4 regions of the Rhizobium sp. 0TCS1.26 genome follow, and region 2 is predicted to be linked to each of the others. Evidence: predicted binding sites of a transcription regulator. Region 2 holds the regulator's gene; each other region holds the start of a gene.
What was found. The regulator LexA, encoded in region 2, represses DNA repair genes until DNA is damaged. The targets are predictions, from matches to a motif close to TGTTCNNNNTGTGTTCNG.

Region 1: recA (recombinase RecA) is a predicted target of LexA. The motif match lies at 1,977-1,994, and genes of this name have one in related genera.
Region 3: AAIH46_RS20575 (ImuA family protein) is a predicted target of LexA. The motif match lies at 1,575-1,592, and genes of this name have one in related genera.
Region 4: AAIH46_RS19245 (helicase-related protein) is a predicted target of LexA. The motif match lies at 1,356-1,373, and genes of this name have one in related genera.

The regions. Positions count from the first base shown of each region.
Region 1 is NZ_JBCIYV010000001.1:319,463-324,717, reverse strand. Features, by position in the region: gene cckA (cell cycle histidine kinase CckA) at 1-1,913, shown strand, start outside; gene recA (recombinase RecA) at 2,121-3,209, shown strand; gene alaS (alanine--tRNA ligase) at 3,368-5,255, shown strand, end outside.
Region 2 is NZ_JBCIYV010000001.1:44,241-49,495, reverse strand. Features, by position in the region: gene eno (phosphopyruvate hydratase) at 1-219, opposite strand, end outside; gene kdsA (3-deoxy-8-phosphooctulonate synthase) at 539-1,384, opposite strand; gene AAIH46_RS00260 (VOC family protein) at 1,388-2,242, opposite strand; gene lexA (transcriptional repressor LexA) at 2,411-3,130, shown strand; gene AAIH46_RS00250 (ComEC/Rec2 family competence protein) at 3,111-5,255, opposite strand, start outside.
Region 3 is NZ_JBCIYV010000005.1:189,796-195,050, reverse strand. Features, by position in the region: gene AAIH46_RS20580 (Y-family DNA polymerase) at 1-676, opposite strand, end outside; gene AAIH46_RS20575 (ImuA family protein) at 630-1,556, opposite strand; gene AAIH46_RS20570 (metallopeptidase family protein) at 1,725-2,171, shown strand; gene AAIH46_RS20565 (helix-turn-helix transcriptional regulator) at 2,213-3,040, opposite strand; gene AAIH46_RS20560 (SDR family oxidoreductase) at 3,137-4,030, shown strand; gene AAIH46_RS20555 (DUF1737 domain-containing protein) at 4,127-4,333, opposite strand; gene AAIH46_RS20550 (HpcH/HpaI aldolase/citrate lyase family protein) at 4,330-5,235, opposite strand.
Region 4 is NZ_JBCIYV010000004.1:301,685-306,939, reverse strand. Features, by position in the region: gene AAIH46_RS19260 (beta-ketoacyl-ACP reductase) at 1-582, shown strand, start outside; gene AAIH46_RS19255 (YMGG-like glycine zipper-containing protein) at 681-935, opposite strand; gene AAIH46_RS19250 (DUF3309 family protein) at 977-1,132, opposite strand; gene AAIH46_RS19245 (helicase-related protein) at 1,538-4,741, shown strand; gene AAIH46_RS19240 (RNA-binding S4 domain-containing protein) at 4,746-5,159, shown strand.

The DNA of each region.
Region 1 (5,255 bases), 280 kb from region 2:
TCTCGGCGGGCAAGAAGGGCGAGCTGTTCTACCTCAATGCGACGCTTGCCGAATGGCTGGGCCTCGACCTCACCAAGTTCGTGCCGGGATCGATGACGATTTCCGACATGGTGGCCGGCGAGGGCATGGCGCTGATCCAGTCGGTGCAGGCAGGCCCCGGCCAGACGCGCACCGAAACGCTGGACCTCGACCTGCGCCGCAGCAACGGCCAGAGCCTGCCGGTGCGCCTCGTCCACAGCGTTTCGTCGATGCGCGATGGTGCGCCGGGCGAAAGCCGGACGATCGTTCTGGGCCGGCCGAAGGGCGAGGGCGCCGACCAGTCGGCCTCGGCGATGCGGTTCACGCGGTTCTTCAACAATACGCCGATGGCGATCGCCTCGATCGGCGGCGACGGCAAGATCCTGCGCATCAACGCACCGTTCCTCCGGCTGTTTGCCGGCGTCGTGTCACGCGACGATGTGGAGGCCGGCGCGACGCTGGACGCCATCGTCAACGAGCAGGCGCGCGGCGACCTGGAGCGGGCGCTGGCGGCGGCCAAGGACCGCCAGGGAGACATCGCGCCGATCGACTGCCGGCACCCGGGCGACGAGAACCGCCATGTGCGGTTCTACGTCAATGCGGTAATCGACGAGAGCGACGAGGCGCCGGAAGAGGTGGCGATCGTCTACGCCGTGGAGACGACCGAGCAGAAAGAGCTCGAGACGCAGATGGCGCAGACGCAGAAGATGAATGCCGTCGGCACGCTGGCCGGCGGCATCGCCCACGACTTCAACAACGTGCTGACCGCCATCCTGCTCTCCTCCGACCACCTGCTGCTGCAGGCGCGCCCCTCGGATGCAAGCTTCGCCGACCTCATGGAGATCAAGCGCAACGCCAACCGCGCCGCGGTGCTGGTGCGCCAGCTGCTGGCGTTTTCGCGCAAGCAGACGATGCGGCCGGCAGTGCTCAACCTCACCGACGTGGTGGGCGACCTCAGGATGCTGGTCGACCGGCTGATCTCGGGCACCAATGTCAAGCTCGACGTCGACTACGGACGCGATCTCTGGCCCGTGCGCACCGACCTGTCGCAGTTCGAGCAGGTGCTGATCAACCTTTGCGTCAACGCCCGCGATGCGATGCCGCAGGGCGGCCAGATCCGCATCCGCACCCGCAACGTGACCGGCGCCGAGGCTGCGGCATTTGCCGGCGCGCGGCTGCCGGCCGACGATTTCGTCATGGTCGAAGTGGCCGACAGCGGCACCGGCATTCCGCCGGAGATCATGGACAAGATCTTCGAGCCGTTCTTCACCACCAAGGAGGTCGGCAAGGGCACCGGTCTCGGCCTGTCGATGGTCTATGGCATCGTCAAGCAGTCGGGCGGCTACATCTATCCGGAATCAGAAGTCGGCAAGGGCACGACGTTCCGGGTATTCCTGCCGCGCCACATTCCCGAGATCGTGCCGACGCCGGAACCGGGCAGCCCGGGCTCGGCCAGCGCCGACGTCGCGGCACAGCCGAAGATCGCCTCGGCCCCGGCCGAAGACGTCGATCTCACCGGCAACTCGGCGGTCGTGCTGCTTGTCGAGGACGAGGAGGCGGTGCGCCGCGGCGGCAAGCGGATGCTGGAAACCCGCGGCTATACCGTGCACGAGGCAGGCTCCGGCACCGAGGCGCTGGAGATCATGGAGGAGCTCGAGGGCAAGGTCGACATCGTCGTGTCCGACGTGGTGATGCCGGAAATGGACGGGCCGTCGCTGCTTAAGGAGCTGCGCAAGACCTATCCCGACCTCAAGTTCATCTTCGTTTCCGGCTATGCAGAGGACGCATTTGCGCGCAACCTGCCGGCGGATGCCAAGTTCGGCTTCCTGCCCAAGCCGTTCTCGCTGAAGCAGCTGGCGGTGGCGGTGCGCGAGATGCTCGACCGGCAGGACTGATGCGGCAGACGTGCACGCCCGGGACGGGACTTAGAAGGCGTTGAACTGGCGTTTCGCACAGGCCGGAACGCAAAGCGAACGCTCAGGCGATCATGGAAGAGAAACAACGGCATGAGCCCTCTTGCATGATGAGAACAAAAAGTGTACATACTGATCACCGGCTGCTGGATTGCTAGGGCCGCTGCGATAACCTAAAGGTGGGATCAGATGGCACAGAATTCATTGCGGCTCGTAGAGGAAAAATCGGTGGACAAAAGCAAGGCGCTGGAAGCGGCACTCTCTCAGATCGAACGGTCCTTCGGCAAAGGCTCGATCATGAAGCTGGGCGCAAACGAGAGCGTGGTCGAAATCGAGACGGTATCGACAGGCTCGCTGGGTCTCGACATCGCGCTTGGCGTCGGCGGCCTGCCCAAGGGCCGGATCATCGAGATCTATGGTCCTGAAAGCTCGGGCAAGACGACACTGGCGCTGCAGACGATCGCCGAAGCCCAGAAGAAGGGCGGCATCTGCGCCTTCGTCGATGCCGAACACGCGCTCGATCCGATCTATGCCCGCAAGCTCGGCGTCGACCTGCAGAACCTTCTGATTTCGCAGCCGGATACCGGTGAGCAGGCGCTCGAGATCACCGACACGCTGGTGCGTTCCGGCGCCGTCGACGTGCTGGTCGTCGATTCGGTCGCGGCGCTGACGCCGCGCGCCGAAATCGAAGGCGAGATGGGCGACAGCCTGCCCGGCCTGCAGGCGCGTCTGATGAGCCAGGCGCTGCGCAAGCTGACCGCGTCGATCTCGAAGTCGAAGACCATGGTCATCTTCATCAACCAGATCCGCATGAAGATCGGCGTGATGTTCGGCTCTCCGGAAACCACGACCGGCGGTAATGCGCTGAAGTTCTACGCCTCAGTGCGCCTCGACATCCGCCGCATCGGCGCGGTGAAGGAACGCGAGGAAGTGGTGGGTAACCAGACCCGCGTGAAGGTCGTCAAGAACAAGATGGCGCCGCCCTTCAAGCAGGTGGAATTCGACATCATGTACGGCGAGGGCGTTTCCAAGACCGGTGAACTGGTGGATCTGGGCGTCAAGGCCGGGATCGTCGAGAAGTCCGGTGCCTGGTTCTCCTACAACAGCCAGCGGCTTGGCCAGGGGCGCGAGAATTCCAAGAATTTCCTGCGCGACAACCCGGAACTGGCCAACGAGATCGAACTGGCGCTGCGCCAGAACGCCGGCCTGATCGCCGAGCGGTTCCTGGAAAACGGTGGGCCGGACGCCAATGACGGCGACGGCGAACCGGACGCCTGATCCGATCCGCAACAGTCCTGAAATTCAAGCCGGCCGCATATCGCTGAAATGATATGCGGCCGGTTTTGCGTCGTGCTGGACAGGGTTCGGCTGGAACGGTAAAAGCCAGTGGTTTTTGGGACGAAGACCGCGTTCGAGGCGGCTTAGAAGGGCATGGCATGAGTGGCGTGAATGAAATCCGGTCGACCTTCCTCGACTACTTCCGGAAGAACGGTCACGAGGTCGTGTCGTCGAGCCCGCTGGTGCCGCGCAACGACCCGACGCTGATGTTCACCAATGCCGGCATGGTGCAGTTCAAGAACGTCTTTACCGGGCTCGAAAGCCGTCCCTATTCGACCGCCACCACCTCGCAGAAATGCGTGCGCGCCGGCGGCAAGCACAACGACCTCGACAATGTCGGCTATACCGCCCGCCACCTGACCTTCTTCGAGATGCTCGGCAACTTCTCGTTCGGCGACTATTTCAAGGAGCAGGCGATCGAGTTTGCCTGGAACCTCGTCAACAAGGGGTTCGACCTGCCGAAGGACCGGCTGCTGGTCACCGTCTATGCCGACGACGAAGAGGCGGCGACGCTGTGGAAGAAGATCGCCGGCTTTTCCGACGACAAGATCATCCGCATCGCCACCTCCGACAATTTCTGGCAGATGGGCGATACCGGCCCCTGCGGTCCGTGCTCGGAAATCTTCATCGACCAGGGTGAGCATGTCTGGGGCGGGCCTCCCGGCTCGCCGGAAGAGGATGGCGACAGGTTCCTGGAATTCTGGAACCTCGTCTTCATGCAGTTCGACCAGACGGCGCCGGGCGAGCGCACGCCGCTGCCGCGTCCGTCGATCGATACCGGCATGGGGCTGGAGCGCATGGCCTGCATCCTGCAGGGCGTGCACAGCGTCTTCGATACCGACCTGTTCCGCACCCTGATCGGCGCCACCGAGGAGGTCGTCGGCGTCAAGGCCGAGGGCGACCAGGCGGCAAGCTTCCGTGTCATCGCCGACCATCTGCGCTCGTCTGCCTTCCTGATCGCCGACGGCGTGCTGCCGTCGAATGAAGGCCGCGGCTACGTGCTGCGCCGGATCATGCGCCGCGCCATGCGCCACATGCAGCTGCTCGGCGCCCGCGAGCCGCTGATGTACCGGCTCTTGCCGTCGCTGGTGTCCGAGATGGGTCGCGCCTATCCGGAACTGCTGCGCGCCGAAGCGCTGATCTCCGAAACGCTGAAGCTCGAGGAAGGCAAGTTCCGCACGACGCTGTCGCGCGGCCTGTCGCTGCTGTCGGACGCCACCGATACGCTGACCAACGGCGATTCGCTGGATGGCGAGACGGCTTTCAAGCTCTACGATACCTATGGCTTCCCGCTCGACCTGACGCAGGACGCGCTGCGTGCCCGCGGCATCGGCGTCGACCTCACCGGATTCAACGACGCGATGCAGCGGCAGAAGGCGGAAGCCCGCGCCAGCTGGTCGGGCTCCGGCGACAAGGCGACCGAGACGGTGTGGTTCGAGCTCAAGGAAAAGTTCGGCGCCACCGAATTCCTCGGCTACGACACCGAGACCGCCGAGGGCGTGATCCAGGCGATCGTGCGCGATGGCGCGGTGGTGGACAGCGCGGCTCTCGGCGAGACGGTCCAGGTGATCGTCAACCAGACGCCGTTCTACGGCGAGTCGGGTGGCCAGATGGGCGATACCGGCATCATTCGCGGCGATACGGCAACGCTTTCGATCACCGACACGGTGAAGAAGGGCGAGGGTCTGTTCGTCCATCAGGCGATGTTGTCGGAAGGCTCGCTGAAGACCGGCGATGCGGTGGCTCTCGAGGTCGATCATGCGCGCCGGTCGCGGCTGCGCGCCAACCATTCGGCGACCCACCTGCTGCATGAGGCGCTGCGCGAAGTGCTCGGCACGCATGTCGCCCAGAAGGGCTCGCTTGTGGCACCCGAGCGGCTGCGCTTCGACGTGTCGCATCCGAAGCCGATGAGCGCCGAGGAGCTGCAGCGGGTCGAGGAGATGGCCAATGCCATCATCCTGCAGAACGCCCCGGTCTCGACGCGGT
Region 2 (5,255 bases):
CTCGCCGTTGACCGCCTCGACTGCCTTCTCGACACCCTTTCCGTGATAGCGCGGGCCGCCGTCGCGCAGTTCGACCGCCTCGTGGGCGCCGGTGGATGCCCCGGAAGGTACCGCTGCCCGACCCATGCTGCCGTCTTCGAGATGGACGTCGACCTCGACGGTCGGGTTACCGCGGCTGTCCAGGATCTCGCGCGCGATGATGTCGGTGATGGCAGTCATGAAAGCCTCCATGCTTCAAGGTGGGTATTGGAGATGGCCTGTCTTACTGGATGATTCTAAAATTACAATGGCAGTCGCGGCGGCAGTTGCGGCCATCGATGCCGGGCCGACGGCCCGTGTCGCGCCCGTCTGGCAATCTCCGCCGAATCCGGAAATCGATCCTGAGAGACATCTCTATCGTCACCCATAATCAATCGCTTGCCCACTGGGAGAAGCGGAAGGGCAGCGGGCAAGTCCGTTCGACAGAAGACGTCGTCCGCCTTGCCGAGACCGCCCATCTCACCCGATGTGAGACAGGCGAAGTCGGTACAGCTCCGGCTCAGCGCTTGGCGACGGCGTCGAAGGCGAGCAGGGTTTCCAGGAGACGCTCGAGGTTCTCGATGCGCACCATGTTGGGGCCGTCGGACGGCGCATTGTCCGGATCCTCATGGGTTTCGATGAAGACGCCGGCGACGCCAACGGCCACCGCCGCACGGGCGAGCGTCTCGACGAACTCGCGCTGGCCGCCACTGGAGCCGCCCTGCCCGCCCGGCTGCTGCACCGAATGGGTGGCATCGAAAATCACCGGGGCGCCAAGCGACGCCATGATCGGCAGCGAACGCATATCGGAGACGAGCGTATTGTAGCCGAAGGACGCGCCGCGTTCGCAGAGCAGCACGTTCGGATTGCCGCTTTCGGTGAACTTGGCGAGCACGTTCTTCATGTCCCAGGGAGCCAGGAACTGGCCCTTCTTGACGTTGATGACCCTACCCGTCTTTGCCGCCGCCACCAAAAGGTCCGTCTGGCGGCAGAGGAACGCCGGGATCTGTAGGATATCGACCGTCTGCGAGACGATGGCGCACTGCTCTTCCGTGTGGATATCAGTGAGCACCGGAAAGCCGAATTCGGCCTTCAGGTCGGCAAAGATCTCCATCGCCGCATCGATGCCGATGCCACGCGGACCGTTCAGCGACGTGCGGTTCGCCTTGTCGAAGGACGACTTGTAGACAAGGCCGATATCGAGCCGATCGCAGATTTCCTTGATCCGGCCAGCCATCATGAAGGCATGGTCGCGGCTTTCCATCTGGCACGGTCCGCAGATCAGCGACAGCCGGCCACTGTTGGAAAACATGACGCGGGACGAGCCCTCGCCGACAGCAACCTCTGCATTGGCGCTCACGCCCATGATCTACTCCTCGAAAACGAACGAAACGCCCTGACCGGGCGCCGGCGCCACGGTGATACGGTGCGGCGTCCTCACATATGGGAGGTGATTATCAGCCAGCAACAGCTCTGTCACCGTCAGATCGGCGACATGGAAGACGACCGCCGCCGCCTTCACCGCCCTATCCGTTCCACTCGCGGTTTCCGATCCGGCGACAAGGCGGATGCGCGCATTGGCAAGCGTGAAGGCCGTCTCCTCCGCTTCGCTGAAGCCAGCCGCGTGCGTCACCGTCTCGATGCGCTTGACCAGATCGTCGGGTGCGGCACCGTGCAGCAACACCTCGCGCAACGCCACCACGCCGTTCTCGTGCCGCTCCAGCACCGAGCGATCGGCCGGCAACGGGTTGATCCTTTGGCAGCTGAACAAGAAGAACAGGTCGCTTTCCAGATCGGCAAAGGCCAGTTGGAAGCTTGCCGTGACGGGGGTCCCATCCGCGGTCAACGCCTGCCGCGAGAAACCGAGCATGTCGCCGGCTGAAATGCCCGCCCGCAGGAAGCGCTGGTGATCGGCGGCGGCATCACTGCTCGACACGACGATCGCCGAAAGGCCCTCCAGCCGGCCGCTGCGAAACCGTGCGTCGCGTCCGGTGAAGACATTGCCGCCTCGCACGCTCTCGCCGACCAGAGAAGCGTCGCGAATGGCGAGCGGCTCGAGATAGGTGCCGTCCGCCAGGAAGACGCAGGCATTCGATGTGCCGAAGGGATGATCCGCCTGCCGGGCGACGGTGAAGCCGAGCGCCTCGAGCCGCTCCCGCGAGGTCTGCAGCGATTCGACGGGCAAGACCAGATGGTCGATCGCGCGTGGCCTGTCACTGTCCATCTTGCATGCCTCCAGCCTCGATTGCCGTCCGTTTTACCGCGCATCAGGGCGAAGTCGAAGCAGAAAATCCGTGATGAGCCTGCGTTCACCGGATCTTAGGCACTTGCGGAACACATGTGGAACAGATAGTGTTCGTTCTGGATTTGTTTCCTTCAGGGGGTCGCCGCCATGCTCACGCGCAAACAGCAGGAACTGCTTCTGTTCATTCACGAACGGATGAAAGAATCAGGTGTTCCGCCGTCTTTCGACGAGATGAAGGACGCTCTGCAACTGGCATCCAAGTCGGGCATCCACCGGCTGATCACGGCGCTGGAAGAGCGCGGTTTCATCCGCCGGCTGCCGAACCGGGCGCGCGCGCTGGAAGTGATCAAGCTGCCGGAAGCCTATTCCGCAGCACCGCAGCCGCGCCGCGGGTTTTCGCCGAGCGTCATCGAGGGAAGTCTCGGCAAGACGCAAGCACCCTCGGCCGCCCGCCCCGTCGCCATCCCCGCCAATGATGCGACCTCCGCCTCCGTCCCTGTGATGGGACGTATCGCTGCCGGCGTGCCGATTTCGGCGATCCAGAACAACACGCACGAAATCAGCGTGCCGATGGAGATGCTTGGGCCGGGCGAGCATTACGCGCTCGAGGTCAAGGGCGATTCGATGATCGAGGCCGGCATTCTGGACGGCGATACCGTCGTCATCCGCAATGGCAGCACAGCAAGCCCGGGCGATATCGTCGTGGCGCTGGTCGACGACGAGGAAGCGACGCTGAAGCGTTTTCGCCGCAAGGGTGCCTCCATCGCGCTGGAGGCCGCAAACCCGGCTTACGAGACGCGTATCTTTTCCGCAGACCGCGTCAAGGTTCAGGGCAAGCTCGTCGGCCTCATCCGCCGCTATCACTGATCATCCGCGCCAACCGCTCGGGTAGCTGCTCGTCCATGCTGCGCGTACGCCAGTCGTAGGCGCGATGCTGCGTCCACGGGCGCCGGATGCCGGTCATCGCCGCACGCAGGTGCCAGCTTCCGGGATCGCGGCTGGCGGCGAAATCGATCTCGACGGCGCCTATTCGTCTGAGGCTCGCGCCGTTCAGCATCAGCGCGTTCGAGCGGCACGTGTCGAAACGGGCGCGCGGTGCGATGATGAGGTCGGCCGTATCGCAGGCAGGCCCGGCATAGCGCGCGTCGTCGATCCAGGCGATGCGATTGCCTGTTGCGCTTCGCAGCAGACAGATTTTCTGGCCGAGGCAGACGAACCGGTCGGGAGGCGCGCCGGCGAATGTGTCCTGCATCAGTGCCCGGGCGGACGCCAGTCCTTCGCGGGTCAGCGGTTGCGGCCTCGCGGGAGCGACAGGTTTGGACGTCTGGCCGGTCGTCGCAGTTGCGTCCGGGCTGGCTGTTGGGTTGCTCTTCGTCGTCTCAGGCGTCGGCTCGGGGTTTGCCGCGGGCACAGGGTGCCCCGCTGGCTGCTGGTTCGCTGCAGGCACGGGGTTTGCCGGCGGCTCGGGTGGTGCGTCTCTGCGCTCGGGGCTGTTGATCTCGCCCAGCTGAAGGGCGCTTTCCCACTGCCGGTAGAGGAAGGCCGGCGGGCGCGGCCGGTTGAGGCTGGCGCCAGTTCCGTCGAGCGCCGCTACCAGTGCACCATCCTCTGAAATCAGCAGGTCGGGGTTCTTCTTCGATGGCTCGACCATACCGGCCAGCAGCAGACCTGCGCCGAGCGGAACGAGGCCGAACAGCGCCAGGCGCGTCCGCAGGAGCACCAGCAGCAGCAGGCCGACAGTCGTCAGCGGCAGGAACCACGGCTGCGTGCGGCCAACCACCGTGTTTCCGCCCCAGGAGGCGACTTCGGTGGCAATGGCGATGACCATGCCCGAGCCCAGGCCCATGACGGCGAAGAACGGTTTGTCGAGACCGAGCGGCATCGCCAGCATGCCAAGCAGGCCGGCCGGCATGACGACCAGCGAGACGACCGGCATGGCCGCCAGGTTGGCGACGAGGCCGTATCCGGTCAGCTGGTGAAAGTGGCTGACTGAAAAGATCGCCGTCGACAGGCCGCCGATCAATGAGGTGATGAAGGTTCCGCTGACCATCGTCCAGAGGCTCGACAGACTGCGGGCGGCAGCCCCGGCGGCCGGCGGCCGCGTGTCATGGTCGTGCCGTGCCCGCCGCGCCGTCCAGCCGGCATAGCCGGCGACGAGCGCCGCGGTTGCGGCAAACGACATCTGGAAGCTCGGGCCGAGGACGGCCGAAGGCGACAGGATCATGATCACCAGAGCCGCCAGGGCGATGTTGTGGAGGCTGATCGACGGGCGGTCGAAGAACACGGCAGTCAGCATGATCGCCATCATCAGATAGGCGCGCTCGGCGGAAACGCCGAAGCCGGAGATGACGTAGTAGAGCGTGACCAGCAGCAGCGCGCCACCGGCGGCAATCTTCTTCGTCGGCAGAGCCTGCGCCAGCGGCGGCGAGAGGCTGAGGAGGATACGCAGGCCGACGAAGCAGATGCCGGCGGCAAGCGCCATGTTGAGGCCGGAGATGGCAACGATATGGGCAAGGCCGGCCATCCTGAGCGCGGTCACCGCCTCGCTGGAGATCGCCCGGCGTTCATCTGTCACGATCGCTGCGGCGAAGGCGCCGGCATCGCCGGGAACGAAGCTGCGGATCCGGTCGCCGACCGTGCCGCGCAGCGAGTAGAGAGACATCTGCGCCCGCTCGGGGAAACTCAGGTCCACCGCCGGCCCGCCGGCCTGCGGCTTGCCGTAAAAATAGCCAACCGCGCCGATCCCGTCGAAGAAAGCGGCAAAGCCGAAATCGGTCAGCCCCGGCAGTGCCGGACCCGACGGCGGCGAGAGCCGTGCCCGACCGGTCAGTACCATCCCCGGCGCGATGCTCGCCTCCTGCCCCCTTGCGAGCACCGCCACCCGGTCCGGCGGGCGAACGAGTTGCGGATCTCGGGTGGCTGTGAGCCGCACCACATAGCGCCAGCTTCCATCGCCGGCCGCCTCGCGTCGCTCGACGATGCCCTCGATCCT
Region 3 (5,255 bases), on a different contig from region 2:
CCGCCCGGCGCGGCGAGATCGCCTCCTCGTCGGCACCGGTGGCCTGATCGAGCCGCAGCAGCAAATGTGGCCCGAAGCGGCGGGCAAGCGGCGCCCGCGGCGCCTCCAGGAGGTCACCCACCTGCTTCAGCCCGACCTTGCGCAGCGACTGCACGACGCTCTCCTCGATCCTGAGCGCGGCGACCGGCAGCGGCGCCAGCACGCTTTCGCGCGCCTCGTCGTCGATGATGCGGCTGCCGTCGAAACGCGCCACCGCCGAAGACAGGCCGGGCGAGCCGGAGATCACGCCGCGCACCTCAAGACCCATCTGCGTCAGGCGGGCGCGGATTTCCTCCAAAAGCTTCGCCTCGCCGCCGAACAGATGGGCACAGCCGGTGATATCGAGAAACAGCCCGTCGCGGCCTTCCAGCGCCACCAGCGGCGTGAAACGGTCGCACCAGTCGGCAAGCGCCTCGAGGAACCGCCGATCGGCCGCCTGATCCTCTTCCACGACGATGACGTTCGGGCACATCGCCCGTGCCTCCGCCAGCCCCTGCCCGCATTTGAGGCCGATCGCCTCCGCCTCGGCATCCAGCGCCGTCAGGCGCATGGCATTATCGCGGCGCCCGGCGCAGACGAAGGGAGCGTCGTCAGGACGCCCGGTCGAACGCCAGGATAGACCCCATCGCCGCCGCAGGATCCGGTCCGTCGACAGCCGCGGAAAGAACAGCGCCAGGATGCGCTGCCGGCTGCCGCGCAGACTGAGCGTGGTCTGGGCGATCGGCGATGAAAAATTGGCGGTCATGGGAATTCCACTCCAGATGCAGGGAGAGCGGAGCCGGATTGCGGCTCTTCTCCAAAGTCAGACGGAAGACCGAGGAGCCGATGCTGCCGCCGAGCATGGATCCATCGGGAAGACGTCGTTCGGACGAGAGTGCCGGCTCGACGAGGAACCGGAAGAGCGCGCTGGACGCCTCTTCCTCGCCGGCATGTCTCAAAAGCAGAAGCGGCCGCCCCGCCGCCTTTGCCCTTAAGCTGAGCCGCCGGCTTTCCGTCAGGCCGAAAGCCTTCGGATTGCCACGGATTTCAAGAAGGGTGGCGGAAAAGACGCCGCTGGCAAGGGCCGCTTCCGCCAGCCACAGCGCATCCTCCAGCCGGCCCGGCAGCGCATGGTAGAAACGCCGGATATCGAGCCCGAACCCCTTCAGCCCGACCGGATAGGCAAGCCCCGCCTCCAGATGCGCCACCCTGTCGGCGATCCACAGCACCGGAAGTGGCTCGCCCGGCGAAGCCTTATGGATGCGGGCCGCCAGTGCCAGGACGAAGCCGCTGGCCGAGCCGGCATTGCGGAACCCCGGGCTGCGGATCTCGGTGATGCCGTCGAGCGGCAGTCCGCCGTCGAGCGCCGCATCGAGCGGCTCAACCCCCAGCGGCAGCAGGGCCTGCGGATCGCGGTCCTTTGCTTCCAGCGCTTGCGCCTGCGCGGCAGCCAGGGCAGGAAGCGGTTTGCCTTCCAGACGGGCAATCGTTTCGCGCAGGGCAAAAACAGTCTCCTGCGCCAAGGCAGATCGTGCCATGACGTCAGCTCCACTCGATGTTCACTTTATGTTCTTATAGATTCCCGAGCTTCCCGAAAGAGTCAACAGGGGCGGCCACCCGATTCTTGTGAGCGCGCGCCGGAGGCTTGAATCCGCACTCGAAAATTTTTGCCGAAAACCTTATATGGTCAGGAAAAAGGAGCAGACATGGCCCGTGCCGACCAGACCGATGATTGGCGGGATCGCCACGCCCCGACCATCAGCACGTTCGAATCGCTGGCGATCGAGGCCTATGGCTCATTGCCGGAGGAATTCCGTGCACTGACCGGCAATCTCACCATCGAAATCGAGGATTTTCCGGACGACGACATCTTCGAGGACATGGCGCTCGAGACCCCCTTCGACCTTCTCGGCCTGTTCGAAGGCCGCGGTATTTCCGAACGTTTCACGGTGGAAACCGGCGAACTGCCCAACCGCATCCGGCTCTACCGCCGGCCGATCCTCGATTACTGGGCCGAGAACGACGAAACGCTGGGCGACATCATTACCCATGTGCTGATCCACGAGATCGGCCACCATTTCGGCCTCAGCGACGACGACATGGAGCGCATCGAGGAAAGCGCTGAAGAGGCCACCGACCGCACCGGAGACTGACCCCACAGCCAGTCAATGCGCGCCGGTGGTCAAGCCGGCATTCAAGGCGTGGCGTTGATGAGCACGCGGAAGCGTTCGGCTTCGGCATCGGTTGCCGGATTGTAGACGATCATTCCGAGATCCGGACGGCCATCGATGGCGAAGCTCGAATATTCCAGTTCGATCGGCCCCAGGACCGAATGACGGATGCGCTTGGTGCCTTCTCCATAGCTGTTGACCGTGTTGTCGTTCCACAGTGCCGCGAAATCCGGGCTCCGGCTGCAGAGTTCATCCACCAGCTGCCGAACTTCCGACGAGGCACCGGCACGCGCCGCATCGGCCCTGAATGCACCAACGACGAAGCTTGCCACGCCATCCCAGTCGAGCTGTTTATCGCGGATGGACGGGTTGCAGAAAACCTGCCGCAGAATATTGCGCTCGCCGGGCGGCAGCTTGCCGTAATCCGTCAGGATGACGGCGGCGGCGCGGTTCCAGGCCAGCACGTCCCAGGTTGCCGTCTTCACCAGCGCCGGGCTCACCTCCAGCGCATCGATCAGCCGCTGAAGACGGGGCGTCACGCCGGTCGGTGCCTTGTATTTGACCTGCGGCGGATGGCCGAGGCTCAGCATGAACAGATGCTCGCGCTCCGGCTCGGTCAGCATCAGCCCCCGGGCGATGCGGTTCAGAACGTCGGCGGACGGCGCCCCGCCGCGCCCCTGTTCCAGCCAGGTGTACCAGGTGGCGCTGATATTGGCACGCTGTGCCACTTCCTCGCGCCGCAGACCCGGCGTGCGCCGGCGACTGGATGAAAACCCGAAACTCGCCGGATCAAGACGGCCGCGCAGGTCGCGCAGGTACCGGCCGAGCGGATTGTCTGCTTCTTTCAACATCACGGATCCTGTTAGCTGTTATACCAGGATAAGCTCACTACTTTAACAGGATAGAGCCTAGGCCTAGAAACGCCGCGAAGCAACTAGGAGAAGATCATGCGTGTGTTTCTAACCGGCGCGACCGGGTTCATCGGCTCCCACATCATCCCGGAACTTCTCGGTGCCGGCCATCAGGTTCTCGGCATGACGCGCTCTGAACGGGGAGCAGCCGCACTGGAGGCCGCCGGCGCCGAGCCTCATTACGGCGATATCGACGATCTCGACAGCCTGCATCGCGGCGCCGCCGCCTGTGACGGCATCATCCATACCGCCTTCGACCACGATTTTTCCAACTATGCGGCAAACTGCGCCCGCGACCGGTTGGCGATCGAGACGCTTGGCTCGGCGATCGAGGGATCGAACCGACCGCTGGTCATCACGTCGGTGACGGGTGCGGGAACTGTGACGGCCGGAGAACCGGCCCTGGAGGATCATCTCGATGTGAACCATCCCAATCCGCGCATCGTCTCGGAACTGACGGTTCAGGCCCTGTCGGAGCGCGGCGTGAACGTTTCGAGCGTCCGCCTTTCGCAGATCCACGACACGGTGCGGCAGGGGCTCGTGACGGAAATGATCGCGCTTGCCCGCCGGACCGGCGTTTCCGCCTATATCGGCGAAGGGCTGAACACATGGTCGGCGGCTCACGTGTCCGACACCGTGCGGCTGTACCGGCTGGCGTTGGAAACGCCGAGCTCCGGAGCGCGCTATCACGCGACGGCAGAAAGCCGCATCACGCTGCGCGACATCGCTGCGTCCGTCGGCAAACGGCTCGACCTGCCGACTGTCTCCATTCCCCAAGGCGAGGCGCCGGCGCATTTCGGCTGGCTGTCGGCTTTTGTCGCAAGAGACATGTCCGCATCGAGCGCCCTGACCCAGCAAAGGCTGGGATGGACGCCGGTCGGCCCGGGTCTGCTGGAAGACATCGAAGCGCTCGAGAGCGAGGCCGCTTGACGGAGGCGGAGGCTTCGGACGGCCGGTCGGCGGATATCCGAAGCCTTGGTTGTCATCCACCCCGAACGAAGTGTCGCGCGGGGTGGACATCGACGATTACTGTTCGCCGAGCTTCATGCTCGGATCGTAATCCTTGCCCTCGACGGTCTTCACCACCGCCTGGCCGCAATACATCTTGTTTTCGGCCGCGTTGAAGCTGTGGCTCGGCGAGCCGTGCAGGTCCCAGCCCTTGTTCAGGGCATCGGTGACGCGGTGGCAGAACGCCGAATCATCGGGTCCTGTGAGGAAACGGTAGACTTTCATGGGTTGGCCTTTCTTTCTGCGATGCGGCGCGCCTGGGCGACCAGCGCTTCAGCCTGCACGAGGTGAAGACGCTCGACCATGCGGCCATGGAGGTTGATGACGTTGAGGGAGGCCGCTTCCGGCGCCGCGAAGGCGGCGATTACCGCCTCGGCTTCGGCGAGCGCTTCGGGCTCCGGACCGAAATGGCGGTTGGCCGCGTCGATCTGCGCCGGATGGATCAGCATCTTTCCGTCGAAGCCCATGTCGCGGCCTTGGGCGCACTCGGCCTCGAACCCTTCCGCGTCGCGGAAATCGTTGAACACGCTGTCGATGACGCCGAGCCCGTAGGCGCGCGCCGCAAGCACCACCGGCATCAACAGCGGCACCAGTGTCTGGCGCCCGGCGCGCGGCGGGATACCGGTCTCCTTGCGCAGGTCGTTGAGGCCGACGACGAAGGCATCGAGGCGCGGCGCAGCACCTGCCCGGGCCGCAGCCACGGATCCTGCACTGAGCACGCCGAGGGCGCTTTCCATCATCGCCCAGATGCGCAGATCAGAGGCGGCGCCGGCTCTATCCAGAAGACCCTGGACAGCCTCCACATCGGCTGCGGTATCGACCTTGGGCAGCGCCACCGCATTCGGCGAAAGCTCCAGCACCAGGTCCAGATCCGCGCGACCGAACGCGCTGTCCAGCGGGTTGATGCGGATCACCGCCTCCCTCTCGCGCAGCGGATTGTCGCGAAACAGCGCGCGCAGATTGTCCCGCGCCCGCTGCTTGTCATCGAGCGAAACGGAGTCTTCGAGGTCGAAGATCACACCGTCGCAATCCAGCGCGTGGATCTTGTCGAGGGCCCGCTGATTGATGGAGGGAACACTGAGCAGCGAACGCCGCAGGGGCGTGACGGTCGGCAAGGGGATGGTCATCGCGACTTTGTGACAAGCTT
Region 4 (5,255 bases), on a different contig from region 2:
ATCCCCGTCTTCAGGTGGGACGTGTCGTCCTACGAGGCCTGCGTCACGGGGATCGGCGAGGTCGAGGCGCAGATGGGTCCGGTAGAGATCCTCGTCAACAACGCCGGCATCGTCCGCGACACGATGTTCCACAAGATGACGCCAGGTGATTGGAACGCGGTGATCGCAACCAATCTCAGCGGCCTCTTCAACATGACGCATCCGATCTGGCCGGGCATGCGCGAGCGGGGCTTCGGACGCATCGTCAACATTTCCTCGATCAACGGACAGAAGGGCCAGATGGGGCAGGTCAACTATTCGGCGGCCAAGGCCGGAGATCTCGGCTTTACCCGGTCGTTGGCGCTCGAAGGGGCGGCGAAGAACATCACCGTCAATGCCGTCTGCCCCGGTTACACGGCAACAGAAATGGTGCTGGCGGTACCCGAGAAGGTAATGAACGAGCGGATCCTGCCGCAGATCCCGGTCGGCAGGCTCGGAAGACCGGAAGAGATCGCACGCTGCGTCGTATTCCTGGTTTCCGACGATGCCGGGTTCATCACCGGCTCGACGATCAGCGCCAATGGCGGCCAGTACTTCACCTGATCCACGAGGCGTCCTCGTGCGTTGATCTCCAGGCACAATACAAAAAGAGACCGGCATGCGGGGGGCACACCGGTCTCTTTTCTAGACAGCGTTATCGCTTAGCGGCAACGAGCTTCGTAGTTGCGGCCGTAGCGATCGCGGTAGACGCAATAGCCCTGACGCTTCTGCGACTCGCCGACAGCGGCGCCAACCAGGCCGCCGGCAACGGCGCCTACTGCTGCACCACCCCAGCTGTTGGTCACGGCACCGCCGACGACGGCACCCGTGCCGGCACCGATGGCCGTGCCTCTTTCGGTCGAGGTGCACGATGCGAGCATGCCAACCATGGCTGCAACGGCGAGGATCTTTTTCATGTGAGGCTTTCCTTCCCTGTTATAATCGAGTTTTGCAAACTTTAGATTCTGCCCATCAGGAGCAGAATGATCAGTATGAGGACGACGAGACCGAGACCGCCCGACGGGCCGTAACCCCAGCTGCGGCTATGACCCCAGTTCGGCAGGGCGCCGATCAAGAGCAGAATGACAATGATCAGCAAAATGGTCCCGAGCATTCGAACTTCTCCAACACGTTGGTTTGTGCGGCGAAAACGTGACCACTGCGATTTTGTTCCAACCCAATGTCCGATTTATGTGACGCCACAAAATCACTGTAGATGGCATCACGAATTGGCTGCCCCCAGGGAGGCCTGGTCGGCTTGCTTCCGGCTCCTGCGAGCTCCAGTAGCCGCGCGGAACAAAGGGTGACTCAGGAGAGTCAGCGATTCGTCCGTGCTTTGTTCGCCCGCTGTTCCGAACGTGCACGCATCGAGAAAACTGGCAGGATTTCCGTTACCGCCGTCACTCCGGAGCCCTTGCGGCTTGCCATCGCCGGTTCGAAACGCCATGTGTGAGGTGTCAGCCGCATCGTCGCGGCGGCTTCAGACGATGTGCGGACAGAGCTTTTGAATTCCCAGCCCATGATCTTGAGCGGCCGCGGCGTTACCGCGGTCCTCGGCCCGACCAATACCGGCAAGACCCATTATGCCATCGAGCGCATGGTTGCTCACGGATCCGGCGTGATCGGCCTGCCGCTTCGTCTCCTGGCGCGCGAGGTCTATGGCCGGCTGGTCGAGAAGGTCGGGCACCACAACGTCGCGCTGATCACCGGCGAGGAAAAGATCACCCCGCATCTGGCACGGTTTTCGGTCTGTACCGTCGAGGCCATGCCGCGCGAGACGAAGGCGGCGTTCGTCGCCATCGACGAGGTTCAGCTCGCCGGCGATCTCGAGCGGGGGCACATCTTCACCGACCGGATCCTGCATCTGCGCGGACGGGAAGAGACCCTGCTTCTCGGCGCCGGCACCATGCGGCCGATCCTTGAGCGTCTGCTGCCCGGCATCACCGTCGTCGAGCGCCCCCGCCTGTCCACCCTCTTCTATGCGGGGCAGAAAAAGATCACCCGCCTGCCGCAGCGCACCGCCATCGTCGCCTTTTCGGCCGACGAGGTCTATGCGATCGCCGAACTGATCCGCCGTCAGCGCGGCGGGGCGGCGGTGGTCCTCGGTGCGCTGTCGCCTCGCACTCGAAATGCCCAGGTCGGTCTCTACCAGGCCGGCGACGTCGAGTATCTGGTGGCAACCGATGCAATCGGGATGGGCCTCAATCTCGATGTCGATCACGTCGCCTTTGCCCAGGATCGAAAGTTCGACGGATACCAGTTCCGCAATCTCAATGCCGGCGAAATGGGCCAGATTGCCGGCCGCGCCGGCCGCCACCTGCGGGATGGCACGTTCGGGGTGACTGGCCAGGTAGCGCCGTTCGACGAAGACCTGGTGGAGCGCATCCAGAGCCACCACTTCGACCAGGTGAAGGTCTTGCAGTGGCGCTCCAAGGCGCTCAACTTTTCCTCCATCCGCGACCTGCGTGCCAGCCTCGATGCGACGCCGACCGTCCACGGCCTGACCCGCGCCCTGCCGGCGACGGACAGCCAGGCGCTCGACTATCTGTCGCGCTATCCCGAGATCATCGATGCCGCGACGACGCCCGAAAATGTCGAGAAGCTGTGGGAAGCCTGCGCGCTTCCCGATTACCGGCGCATCACGCCGGCACAGCATGCCGACCTGATTTCGACGATATTTTCCGATCTTGTGCGGCTCGGCGCGGTGAATGAAGACTTCATGGCGACGCAGGTGCAGCGGGCCGATCGGACCGACGGCGAGATTGATACGCTGTCCGCCCGCATCGCCCAGATCAGAACATGGACTTATGTCTCCAACCGTCCGGGTTGGTTGGCGCATCCGACACACTGGCAAGAAAAGACACGGGAAATCGAAGACAGGTTGTCGGACGCGCTACATGAAAGGTTGACGAAACGCTTTGTTGATCGCAGGACATCTGTGCTCATGAAGCGCCTGAGAGAGAATGCGATGCTGGAAGCTGAAATCAGTGTGAATGGGGATGTCTTCGTCGAGGGACACCACGTCGGTCAACTAGCCGGTTTCCGGTTTACGCCTGTTTCCGGTGCCGAAGGGCCGGATGCCAAGGCTGTGCAGACGGCTGCCCAGAAGGCCCTGTCGCTGGAGTTCGAGGCTCGCGCTGCGCGGCTCTACGCTTGTGGCAATAGCGACATCGCCGTCGGCTCGGACGGTTTCGTCCGCTGGCTCGGCGATCCGGTGGCAAAGCTCGCGGCCGGCGATCACATCATGCATCCGCGTCTCATCCTGCTCGCCGACGAGCAGTTGACCGGCAATGCTCGCGATCACGTGGCTGCTCGCCTCGAGCGCTTCGTCAATCATCACATCGCCACGGTCCTGAAGCCGCTTGACGATCTGTCGCGTGCCGAAGACCTGCAGGGGCTTGCCAAGGGGCTCGCGTTCCAGCTCGTCGAAAATCTCGGTGTCCTCTTCCGGCGCGACGTTGCCGACGACGTCAAGACGCTTGATCAGGATGCGCGCGCCTCGATGCGCCGCTACGGCATCCGCTTTGGCGCCTACCACATCTTCATGCCGGCGCTGCTGAAGCCGGCCCCGGCCGAACTGATCACGCTGCTCTGGGCGCTGAAGAACGACGGTCTCGACAAGCCGGGCTATGGCGATCTCATCCCGGCGCTGGCAGCCGGCCGCACCTCGGTGGTCACCGATCCGACCTTCGAGCGCAACTTCTACAAGCTCGCCGGCTTCCGTTTCCTCGGCAAGCGTGCTGTTCGCGTGGATATCCTCGAACGCCTCGCCGATCTCATCCGGCCGCTCCTGCAGTGGAAGCCGGGCAACGGCCAGCGTCCGGAAGGCGCCTATGATGGGCGACGCTTCACCACGACGACCGCCATGCTCTCCATTCTCGGCGCGACGCCGGACGACATGGAAGAAATTCTCAAAGGTCTCGGCTACCGCGCCGATGCGGTAAAGCCGGAAGAGGCGCAGGCCTTCCTCGCCGGCCAGTCGGCAAGCGCCGCAAGCGCTGCCCCCGCGGCAGAAGCCTCGGCAGAAACGGCGCCGGCCTCCGAAGCTGACGATGCTGACAGTGCGGATGCTGCGACCGACGAGGCTCAGGCGCCGGAAGCGGTCGCCGAAACCGCCGCAGAAGATGCTGCCTCCGAACCGCAGGTCGAAGCCGTCGCTGGCGCGGAGCCTGAAGCTGCAGCCGAGGCGCCGGCCGCTGATGAAGCCGCCGCAGCGGAAGAAGGTGTCGAGTCAGCTCCCGCCGAGACGACCGATGCCGAACCGGCACCGGCGTCCGAGCCTGTTGCCGAAGAAGAACCCAAGCCGGTTCTGCTGTGGCGTCCGGGTGGCGGACGTAGCGAAAACCAGCGCGGTGGTCGTCCGCAGGGAGAACGACGGGCGCCTGCCAACCGCGCACCGGGCGAAGGTCGACGCGATGATCGTCGCGGTGGCGGCGAGCGTACCGAACACGCAGCCCGTGGTGCCGAGGGTGGCCAGCGTGAAGGCGGTCAGCGGGATGGTGGCAATCGCAACGGCGGCAAGCCGCGCGGTGACCGCCGGCCCGACGGCAAGGGCGATCGTCCGCCACGCGGCGACCGTAACGACAGGAACGATCGCAACGATCGGCAGAAGACTGCGCAGCCGGCTCGCTTTGAGGCTCGTCCGCCGCGTAAGGAGAAGCCGATCGATCCGGATTCACCCTTCGCCAAGCTGGCTGCTCTCAAGGAGCAAATGAAGAAGTAGGCTGATGACGGAACAAGTGCCGCCCGGAGTTGCGCGTCAGCGCCTCGACAAATGGCTGTTCTTTGCCCGCATGGTCAAATCCCGATCGCTTGCCCAGGCGTTCATCCACTCGAACAATGTGCGGGTGAATGGCGTCCTCGTGTCGCAGCCGAGCTTTCAGCTGAAGGCGGGCGATCGGATCAACCTTTCCCTGGACAGGCGAGACCTCGTGCTGCAGGTCAAGGCTGCCGGTGAGAGGCGGGGCCCGTACGAGGAAGCCCGGTTGCTCTACGACGATCTGACGCCGCCGGCAGAGGAAGCAAAAAGGCTAACCGCTTTCGAGCAGGCGCTGCGCCAGCCCGGTGCGGGCCGCCCGACAAAGCGGGAACGGCGGCTGACGGATCGGCTGCTTCCAGATCCCGGTGATGAGGGTCACTAGGAAAACCATCTAGCAGGCCGTCGGATTTAGAAAGGTTTGTCCTTGCGAACCAGGGGCAAACGCATTACCTCACTGTCGCAACGCCGGACTTGTCGG